Regions from separate parts of the Aeribacillus sp. FSL M8-0235 genome, predicted to be linked through region 1. Evidence: predicted binding sites of a transcription regulator. Region 1 holds the regulator's gene; the other holds the start of a gene.
What was found. The regulator CtsR, encoded in region 1, represses protease genes until heat stress. The targets are predictions, from matches to a motif close to ATGGTCAATAAAGGTCAAACA.
Positions count from the first base shown of each region.

Region 2: the regulator CtsR is predicted to act here: its motif matches at 3,495-3,515, upstream of clpP (ATP-dependent Clp endopeptidase proteolytic subunit ClpP).

Region 1 is NZ_JBBOBW010000001.1:105,412-110,845, forward strand. Features, by position in the region: gene NSQ71_RS00545 (IS1380-like element ISGsp2 family transposase) at 1-831, opposite strand, end outside; partial or broken gene NSQ71_RS00550 (transposase) at 936-1,592, opposite strand; gene NSQ71_RS00555 (MgtC/SapB family protein) at 2,203-2,877, shown strand; gene NSQ71_RS00560 (CtsR family transcriptional regulator) at 3,119-3,580, shown strand; gene NSQ71_RS00565 (UvrB/UvrC motif-containing protein) at 3,595-4,143, shown strand; gene NSQ71_RS00570 (protein arginine kinase) at 4,145-5,233, shown strand; gene clpC (ATP-dependent protease ATP-binding subunit ClpC) at 5,230-5,434, shown strand, end outside.
Region 2 is NZ_JBBOBW010000001.1:832,946-838,379, reverse strand. Features, by position in the region: gene NSQ71_RS04100 (acetyl-CoA hydrolase/transferase family protein) at 1-349, opposite strand, end outside; gene NSQ71_RS04095 (LytTR family DNA-binding domain-containing protein) at 483-1,127, opposite strand; gene NSQ71_RS04090 (DUF4352 domain-containing protein) at 1,605-2,126, opposite strand; tRNA gene NSQ71_RS04085 (tRNA-Arg) at 3,229-3,304, opposite strand; gene clpP (ATP-dependent Clp endopeptidase proteolytic subunit ClpP) at 3,570-4,148, shown strand; gene NSQ71_RS04075 (HPr family phosphocarrier protein) at 4,873-5,130, opposite strand; gene whiA (DNA-binding protein WhiA) at 5,155-5,434, opposite strand, start outside.

The sequences.
Region 1 (5,434 bases):
TTGTACTCCTTCGCTTTGTCCATCATCGACACGTTTGCCCTTTTGCGAAGCGATCTGGAACCAAAGCGCTGTCGATTCTCGGCGTAAGTTTCGCTTGATGACAAAGTCCACGTCTTCCTTTAGGCATACGTGCACATTCGCTTCTGCATCGTTTCCTGCATCCATGCGAACAAGCAGACGAGATGAAGTCAGTTGACGAGCTCGACGGATAGCGGTGACTAAAAACGAGGGCATGTTGTCTTGCACATGTTGTTTCCCTGGACGCAACTCGGCATGAACGAGATACCCTTCCTTCCCTGCATACGCAAACAACGGTGTAAAACCGTCAAATCCTTTATACGTTCGACTGACTCCTTCTTTTTTCGTATCGGAGTTGTCAAATGGGGAACCATCTATATCAAGGGGAAGCCATGTCGTCTTTCCTTTGGTCCAACAAGGGGACAAAGTGGCATGTCGTTGAATCAACAGACGTATGGACTCCTCCCAAAGAATCGTTTCGGTCATCGGAAGACAAGCGAGCTGATCGAGTCGTTGTCGCAAGGTTGGAGAGGAAGGCACGTGCTGAATCCCCATCGATGCCGAAAAGATATCGTCCTGACGATACGCTTCGATATGATCGAAATCCGTTTTTCCTGTGGCAAGCAAGCCAATCATCGAGCGAATGACATCGCTATGGGAAATGTGCACTTCTCGACGAACCGTTGGAAGCCGAAGTGCGTTTACCCGTTTATCCAGTTTCGTTCGATGGAGTAAGTAGCCAACGAGAGCAAGCCCAGCACTTGGGGTAATCGCTTCATCTGTCAATACAAACCGAATCGGGAAATCTTTCATCACATCACCTACTTGATGAAGAATCGTCAACGTCGTTTTCCCTTATCGTATCAACGGTTTGCGACCATTGTAAAGATGTTTTGTCACGGATTCAGGTTAGAGTTTGTACAACTCTTTACTTGTTCAATTAATTGTGGTGCGACATCCCCATCGTTGATATGAGCAGGGGTTACTTCAATCGCCATTGGTAATTCACTTTTGGTGTCAACGGAAAGATGCATCTTATAGCCAAACCAAGTAATTTTATTACCGAAGGAATCAAACTTTGCCCCCCAATTGGCGTTGCCTGTTTGTTCACTTCGCTTCTTAGGCTGCTTCTTTTCGTAAGCATCAATGGCGGCACTGTCGATAGCCTGATGTTTTCCATCAATTACTCCTTCCTCTTGAGCTAACTGGACGAGATCTTGAAAGATTCTTTTCACGAGTCCAGTTTTGGTTAGTGAAGAAAATACTCGGCTAAGAGTAGAGATGGATGGTGCAGGCCTGCTAATATCTAAACCACATTGGTAACGAAAACGCAGGTCATTTTTCAATCGATTGTGAAGAGAAGTAAAAGTATCAATACCTTCTAATGGGGCAGCGATAAGAGCCCTTAATATCCCTTCTTTGGAATGTCCTTCAGCCCCTTGGGGTGAAGAACTTTTCAATTGTTTAGCATAAGGACGCAAATCTAGAGCACTAAAAAAGATCGGTAATTTCTCTTTTGACTCTAAAATTTGCAATTCTTCAAAGGAAAATAGACTTTCTTGTAGAATATACAAAGTGACTTCCTCCTTGTGGATTTTTGTGGTTTGGTCACTTCAAAATTCTACAAATAAGGGGTGAAGTCCTTTTTTATGCTTTAGAAAACCTTATGGCTCTTGGGTTGAAAAATGTACAAAATGCTCATGTAAAAAAGTATGGACGAAACGATTATTCGCTGCAATGCGGTTTGAGAAGCTCAAGCCTCTTTTATCCTCTTGTAAATGGAAATTTACAACAAACAGACAAAACAGCTTAAAACAGAACGAACAAAAACGACAAATTTACGAACAACTAAGAGCTCGCTTCTTCTGAAGATCCTCCGCATCTATTGCAATCAAGCTCGCTTTCTTTAAAACCTTCAATCGGAGTATAATTAATTGATCGCTACTTCAGAAGCATAAACTGTTCCATTCTTGAAGCATATGAGCAGTGAAAGCTTCGTTTGATTTTAAAGCCAGCTCTAAAAGTGCTTTTTTGTTTCATATCATTCTTAGTCTCATACTCAAGAACAATTGAATATTGAGCACTGTTCATCGCATATAATGGGAAAGTATAATACTGTATCATTTCAAAATTCATATATGGCCAAAACAGAAAAAGTCATTTGGATGGTAAGGAGGAATGATAATGCCTGAGGAATGGCAAATTATGTTGATTCGCATTGTTTTAGCAGTCATTTTAAGTGGATTTATTGGCCTTGAACGAGAATTTAAACGGCATCCAGCAGGCTTTCGCACGCATTTGTTAGTTGGTGTCGGCTCCTGCATGATGATGCTGCTGTCTCTTTATGGCTTTGAAGAATATATGGATCGTTATGAAAATATTCGTTTTGACCCAGCAAGAATTCCTTCTTATGTCATTAGCGGCATTGGTTTTTTAGGTGCTGGAACGATATTAGTGAGAGGGGTTACGGTAAGAGGATTAACGACGGCAGCCTCGATTTGGGTTGTTGCAGGACTTGGCCTTGTTGTTGGGGCAGGAATGTATCCGTTGGCGATTTTTTCTACCTTGATTGTATTGTTGAGTTTGATCTTTCTCAATAAGGTGGAGGCTTTTTTTGCTGAGAAGTCAAGCAAAAAATGGATACAAGTTAGTCTTCCAGAAGATGATTTGGTGGAATTTACTCGGAAACTTGAACAATTAAATATTTCTGTTTATAAAATTCATTTTACATTGTCAAAGCCAAAAGAAACTAAACATGCGAAGCGTTCATATTTACTTGAAATTGGCCTTCCAAAAGATGAAATGCCTGAAATCATAAACGAATTATTGAAATTTCAAGAAGTTAAAAAAGTTTTTTAAAGAGCGGGTTTTTTCCATATTGTAAATGGCAATATTATTAGTGAGCTTTTTTGTTGAAATGACACAAAAAAAAATTTATATTATAATTAAGGTCAAATATAGTCAAAGTCAAGTGACTAGTTGTTATCGTTTAGGAAATAAGCATTACGTAAACATCTTGCCTCCTATCCCTCAAGGATATTGCACATTTCTTGAGCGTTTTGCAATTCCAATCAAAAAGTTGAAGGAGGTGTTTTTCGAGGTGCGGAATATATCTGATATTATCGAGCAATATTTAAAGCATGTATTAGATTCTAGCGGAAAAGAAATTGTTGAAATTAAAAGAAGTGAAATTGCGGATAAATTTCAATGTGTTCCATCGCAAATCAATTACGTGATCAACACTCGTTTTACAATTGAACGGGGTTACATTGTCGAAAGCAAAAGGGGTGGAGGCGGTTATATCCGAATTATGAAAATTCGAATCAATGACCGTATCCAGCTGATCAATCAAATTTTAAATGCCATTGGTAAAAGGCTGTCACAATCGTCGGCGGAGGATATTATTTTGAGATTGGCTGATGAAGAGGTTATTTCAGAAAGAGAAGCGAAAATTATGTTGAGCGTAATTGATCGGTCTGTTTTATATATTGATTTGCCTGATCGAGACGAATTGAGGGCAAGGATGATGAAGGCGATGCTCACCTCGTTAAAATATAAGTGAGGATGTGATGGACGATGATTTGTCAAGAATGTCATGAAAGGCCCGCTACTTTCCACTTTACAAAAATTATCAACGGCGAAAAGACTGAAGTGCATATATGTGAAAAATGTGCACAGGAAAAAAGTGATGTATTCATATTCAATATGAATCCAGGCTTTTCTATAAACAACTTATTGTCCGGATTATTAAATATGGACAGCGCCATTAGCAGCCAAGGGCAAAATGTTTTCAAGAAAAATCAGGTCATTCAATGTGAGAAATGTAATATGACGTTTGATCAATTTACGAAAATTGGTAAATTCGGGTGCTCCCATTGTTACAAAACATTTTATCACCAAATTACTCCGATTTTAAAACGTGTTCATGGCGGGAATACAACTCACGGCGGTAAAGTACCGAAACGGACCGGTGGAAGTATTCATTTGAAAAAGCGCCTGAAAATGCTTAAACAGGAACTGCAAGAATTAATTGCGAAAGAGGAATTCGAAAGAGCAGCTCAAGTTCGGGATGAAATTCGGTCCATTGAAGCGAAGATAAATGGACGGAACGAAAGGGGAGTATGACATGTCCTTTCAAAAATTTATTCGTTCAGCCATGAGCCCTTGGATGAATCAAGAAGGACCTGATTCCGATATTGTGCTGAGCAGCCGAGTCAGATTGGCGCGAAATATAGAAAATATCAGCTTCCCTACCATTATGTCGAATGAAGAAGCCTTGGCTGTTTTAAATACATTTGAAGAATCATTTTCACAAAGAGTGTTTGACGGTTTAGGGACATTCGTGCTGCTGAAAATGAATGAACTTCAGCCTATTCAAAAACGCGTACTTGTAGAGAAGCATTTGATTAGTCCTTATTTAATGGAAGAATCAGCACTTGGAGGGTGCCTTTTATCTGAAAACGAAGAAGTGAGCATTATGATAAACGAGGAGGATCATATTAGAATTCAATGTTTGTTCCCGGGCCTTCAGCTAAAAGAAGCGTTGAAAATGGCAATGAATCTTGACGATTGGATTGAGGAAAAAGTAGATTATGCATTTGATGAACATAGGGGCTACTTAACTAGCTGTCCAACAAATGTCGGTACCGGCTTGCGGGCTTCCGTGATGATGCACCTTCCAGGACTTGTCTTAACACAGCAGATTAACCAAATTATACCTGCTATCAATCAATTAGGATTGGTTGTGAGAGGTCGGTACGGAGAAGGAAGTGAAGCGATAGGTAATATATTCCAAATTTCGAACCAAATTACGCTAGGCAAATCAGAAGATGATATTGTCGATGATTTAATAGGTGTTGTCGGGCAATTAATTGCTCAAGAACGGGCTGCAAGAGATGCTTTATATAAAACGAATCCGCATCATCTAGAAGACCGTGTATATCGTTCCTACGGCACTCTCAAATACAGCAGGATTATTCCATCGAAAGAAGCAATTCAATGTTTATCAGATGTGCGCTTAGGAATTGACCTAGGAATTATTCAAAATGTTCCACGCAGTGTTTTAAATGAGCTTATGATTTTAATTCAGCCCGGATTTCTGCAACAATATTCAGGAGGAGTTCTACGGCCGAATGAACGGGATATTCGCAGGGCAACATTAATTCGTGAAAGGCTTCAATTAGAAAGGAAGCAAAGGGAGGATGATGAACAATGATGTTTGGGAGATTTACGGAACGGGCGCAAAAAGTGCTTGCTTTAGCTCAGGAAGAAGCTGTACGACTCGGACATAACAATATCGGCACAGAGCACATATTGCTTGGGCTCGTGCGCGAAGGAGAAGGAATTGCCGCTAAAGCGCTTCACGCTTTAGGATTAAGTCCAGAAAAAATCCAAAATGAAGTGGAAAGCCTGATAG
Region 2 (5,434 bases), 730 kb from region 1:
CAGCAGTATGGGACAAATGCTGATCGACAAATAAAAATTCTCCCCGATTGATTCCTTTTCTCATCGTAGGATCTGCCTGAAAAGGAAGCCTCTTGCCTAAAATGCCAGCTTCAGTGAACATTTTATCGATATCAGAACCTAAAGAGGCTCCTGTATACACATTTACTTTAAACGATTCTCGCTCTGCACGTTTTACCAACGCATATGGAACCGCTTTCGCATCACCCGCGCGTGTAAATCCGCTTAACCCTAAAGTCATCCCGTCTTTGATCCATGATGCGGCTTCATCAGCTGTGACTATTCGATCGCGCAAACGCAAATCTTCAATCCTTTCCAATTTATTGTCCATTTCCCCATCATCTCCCCTTTAATGAATTTAAAATTTATTTTACCGATAAAAGTTAATGGGGCAAGGTTTTGGGGATAAGTGACCGAAAATTCAGATAAACAACTCAATTTCCATACTAAAACAGAACGATTTTTTAAAATCCAAGCAATTTTCGAAAATAACTGGAGTAAGACTGACTGACAGGAATTTTATCACCGTTATTCATCAACAGCAAAAATGTTGAATGCGCATCAGGGTAGATCTCCTTAATATGGTTGACATTCACAATAAAAGCCCGATGACAGCGAATAAAATAGTCCTTTGGAAGCAAGTATTCAAATTCCTGGAGAGAGTATTTATGCGTTCCTGAGCACCCTTCAGTGTACACATAGGTCTTTTTATCTTTTGCTTCTAAATACGCAACTTTCGAAAAAGGAATAGGAACCCATCCTTCATCAGTTTTGACGGTCACAACAGATTTTCCATCCGTCAAAGCAGGAAAAATCGCAGTGACGCATCCCTCAAGCTTTCCTTCCCAAAAAAACGGCACAGCCATCCCGTGATAAGGAACGCCAAACACATCGCGGTTAATAAACTCAGAAACCTTTTGTTTGGTGTGCAAAGCTTTATACGCAATCGTTCCTTTTCTCACCAAGTCTCCCGGTCTGATTTTCAAATCAATCCGTTTGCTCGGCCGGTAATAGATATATTCCTTAGTATTGGAAACAGCAATCGAAACTTCATCAGAAAACAATTCACCAATAACATCTAAAATGGAAACTACTGAAATACGTTCCATTCTTCAACACCCTTCGTTATCTATAAATCTTGCAAGATATTAATATTTTACATCTTTTTTCACCCTTTTTGGCATAGTTCTTATCGAGTGCGACTAATGATTAGATGACGCATAGAAGTTTGTGCAAGCAAATTTTCGGATTTACAGCCCTCAGCCATGAATGAAAATAGTTCTTGCCAATTCATATTTTTTGATACCGCCAACCAGGAATATTTTCACAGTAAAAAGAGGAAGATTCTGAGATTTACAGTCAAGGAAACGGAGAACGGATGGCCTTGTTTCTGCCAACCGTGCATTGAAATTTCACTAACTATCCAAAGTTTTCTTTTTCAACTATTTAGCCGTAATAAAAGAGGAAACGATTGCTTGTCAACATACAACTGTTTGATAATGCTAGCCTCCATTAACTAAAATTGAAAACGAAATCGCGACATTTTCTTCCGCAAAAATAAAAAAGATGGCGCAAAATGCGCCACCTTATTGAGGAGTTATTTCAAACGTTATATTTTCGTTGTCCCAACTGAATGATGGTGTGTAGACTAATTCGTATTTTGAATCCTCAGGAACATCGAAGTAAATTTTACCGGTAATTTTCTTACCTGCGCCAATATTTTCATTCATAAAGCCGTCATCATGACCGAAATACTCTTCGTGTTGTGTTCCGTCTTGTGTCGAGATTGCAAACTCTTCCGCGCCAAAATATAACTGCTCTTTTCCGTTATTGACCGTTTCAAATTCTATCGCCAATACTTTACCTTTTTCTGCTGGCGTATATTCGGCATCATCTACGTATTTAGCACTTTTTAGAGTTAATTGTAAGTCGCCTAACTTAACGACATCGCCAACTTTGAATATTTCCGGTTTAGCTTCTTCTTTCTGTTCTTGCGCCCCTTCCGATGTTCCTACTTTTTGTGCACCTTCTTCGCCTCCGCATCCGACTAAAGTCGCGAGGCTAAGTGCGAAAACTGAAAATACAAACCCCCATTTTCGTTTTTTCACTAACATTTACCTCACTTTCCAAAATTTCGACATCTTCATTATATTTATTTATCTGCTATTTTTCAACATACACCATGACTTTTCGACTATTTTTTCGTATTATTGCTTGGTGTATATTCTAGGTATATTTACACAGTAGATATATCCGCGTGATCAAGAATCATTTGTAGCGAACAAATATCGTCACCTTTTTCAAATAGGTTACGATAAATGTATGTCTTAAACAGTGTAAGACTTACGCAACATTTGTCTTTTAGTTTGAATATTTTCCTGATGTTTCCTTCTTTTTAACTTTTCACCATATTGATTAACGAATACATATGAAATGTTACCGAAGTATCCTCGAATTTCTTCTATCAAGTAGTTTACATACTTCTTTAGTCATTGGAACAATCCGGCTTTTACGGCTATTGTTTTTGGCCCCAGTAACATAATAATACCGTCATCCAAAATACCAGAAATTTCTGACTATTCAACTTAGTTTGCCCCTTGTTCTCACTCTACCATTAGTTTAATAGCACCATAGTCACGAAATCCCGTAAATACCTATATCTTTGACGTTTCATAGCCTCTTTACTTGCGTGTCTGTAAGCACAAAGATTCGTTGTTTATCCTTATTAGTTTTGGCATTTTTTTGACGAGACTTTCTTCAAATAATACCGTATTTATGTAGCTTTCTAAAAATCGATTTAATAGCACCGAAAAGAATATCCACGGTTACAGATGACGTATTAATGTAACGTCTAATTTGGTCAGTAGTAAGATCTCTAAAACCGACAACATCTATAAAATTTTTTCAAGAACTTCAATAATCGGTACTCGTTCGTCCTGGATAGCTTCCGTTTTGTAAATGATCTTAGCGTATTTTAATCCTTCTGCAACCGTCATATAACCGAGATTACATCTACAATCAGATGTCTTGAAACTACCTTTCTAGCCTTTTTCGCATAATAAAAACCTCCAAAATTTTTCATTTTGGAGGCACGCGGTCTCTTTGATTCAGTGGGACGGAAACCTTGCGAAAATACGTTGTCCGTTTTTCGGTAGTTCCCGTCCGTTGAACGACTTCTAAATCGCTCAAACCCTTGTTGCTCTAGGCTTACGCGCTCGGAGGGACTCGAACCCCCGACGGACGTGGTACCGGAAACCACCGCTCTATCCAACTGAGCTACGAGCGCATTTTTCAAATGTCACGAATTATATTATAATCGAACCGAACAGTATATGCAAGAATAAATTTTGCTTAAGTTATCCATCGTGTCAAAATTGTTTTGAAAAATTCATTTTTCATCGTTGTTTGAAAAATGAAAAATGAGGGTATGATGGTACATGTATTGATCTTATAAATAATTATATATAAAAGTTTTTTGTTTGACCTTTATTGACCTTTTATGTATGATGGAATAGAAATGACTTTAACTTTGATGTGAGGGAGGAAACATAATGAATTTAATACCGACTGTTATTGAACAGACAAACCGTGGTGAACGTGCTTACGATATTTATTCAAGATTGTTAAAAGACCGCATTATTATCCTTGGTACGCCAATTGATGATCATGTTGCAAACTCCATCGTTGCTCAGCTTCTTTTCTTGGCAGCGGAGGATCCTGAAAAAGATATTTCCCTTTACATTAACAGCCCGGGCGGATCAATTACTGCTGGCATGGCGATTTATGATACGATGCAATTTATTAAACCTGATGTATCCACGATGTGTATAGGAATGGCTGCTTCCATGGGAGCATTCTTATTGGCGGCAGGTGCAAAAGGAAAACGTTTTGCCCTTCCGAATAGTGAAGTAATGATCCATCAACCGTTAGGAGGCGCGCAAGGTCAGGCAACTGACATTGATATTGCAGCTAGACGAATTCTCTCTTTAAGAGATAAATTGAACAGAATTTTATCTGAAAACACTGGCCAGCCTCTTGAAGTAATTGAACGTGATACGGACCGCGACAATTTCATGTCAGCTGAACGTGCAAAAGAATATGGGTTGATTGACAAAGTTTTAACAAAATAAAAGCTGCCTCAAATAGGAAGACAATAAAAATTTAAACATATCAAGCAGACAGTATAAAAATAAACCGCTGCTTCATACCTTCACGCATTTGAATGAGGAGCAAATGTCAAGAATGATCTTGACAGCAGCTCCTCATTTAACTTTTTGGCAGGAATCGTCAGCTTTACGTTTTCGAAAGGCCGTTAACTACCGATATTGCTTTAATCTAAGCCCAAAATGCGGATCGAGCCGGATGAAGGATTAAATATGCTTTCGGAGAGCCTGTGTAAACCGTATTTTGCTGAAGTTTTTTCTGGACACCTGCTGGCAAAAACAAGTGTTATAATCGATTTTTTCATGTTATAAAAGGGCTAGAATCTCTCTTTATCCATTCAGCTGTAAGTCATTCGAACCATATCAAAGCACGTTTGTTTTTTCTTGAATGTTGATCGCAGATTTATGAAAAAATAGTATTTACACCAAATATATTGCTCGGATTCGCCCCGATCTTTCGCATGCTTTGAATCCAAAAGTTCCAGTTAAGAACCTTCACAAAGCTCTCTCCCAACAAAAGATTTATCACAACTTTTCTATTAACGCACCCGAAGCCATTTCGTCTTCATATCAGTTTTAGCAAAAATAAAGCCCTCTTGTGGCTGACAGCGGTTGTTTCCTGCTTTCTCCCACAAGAGAGGCAATATCCATCCATTGATGAATTTTGCGGCAATTTTTTTGTGTGTTCACATTAATTTTCGTTTTGAATGTAGTTGATAAGCGCTTCTAATGCTTCTTCCTCATCGTTTCCTTCTGCGATCAATGTGATCTCAGAGCCGCTGTTAATAGCTAAGCTCATCAACCCCATGATGCTTTTGGCGTTTACTTTCTTTCCGTCTTTTTCGATAAAAATGTCAGATGAAAATCTGTTGGCTTCCTGAACAAACAATGCAGCCGGTCGTGCCTGCAAACCGGTTTTTAACCGAACTTCCACTTTTTTCTCAACCATATTAATCCCTCTCTTCTTAAAAATTTATTTAAATGAAATCGTTTTGCCAGCCCGCAATTTTTCAGCGATTTCATCGATTTTTCTTAATCGGTGGTTGATTCCCGATTTGCTGATTTTCCCGCTGGACACCATTTCACCTAGTTCCTTCAATGTCACATCTTGATACATAACCCGTAATTCTGCAATTTCCCTCAGCTTTTCAGGTAAGGCGCTTAATCCGATCTTTTCATCAATGAATTTTATATTTTCTACCTGCCGTAAAGCAGCTCCAATGGTTTTATTTAAATTTGCTGTTTCGCAATTG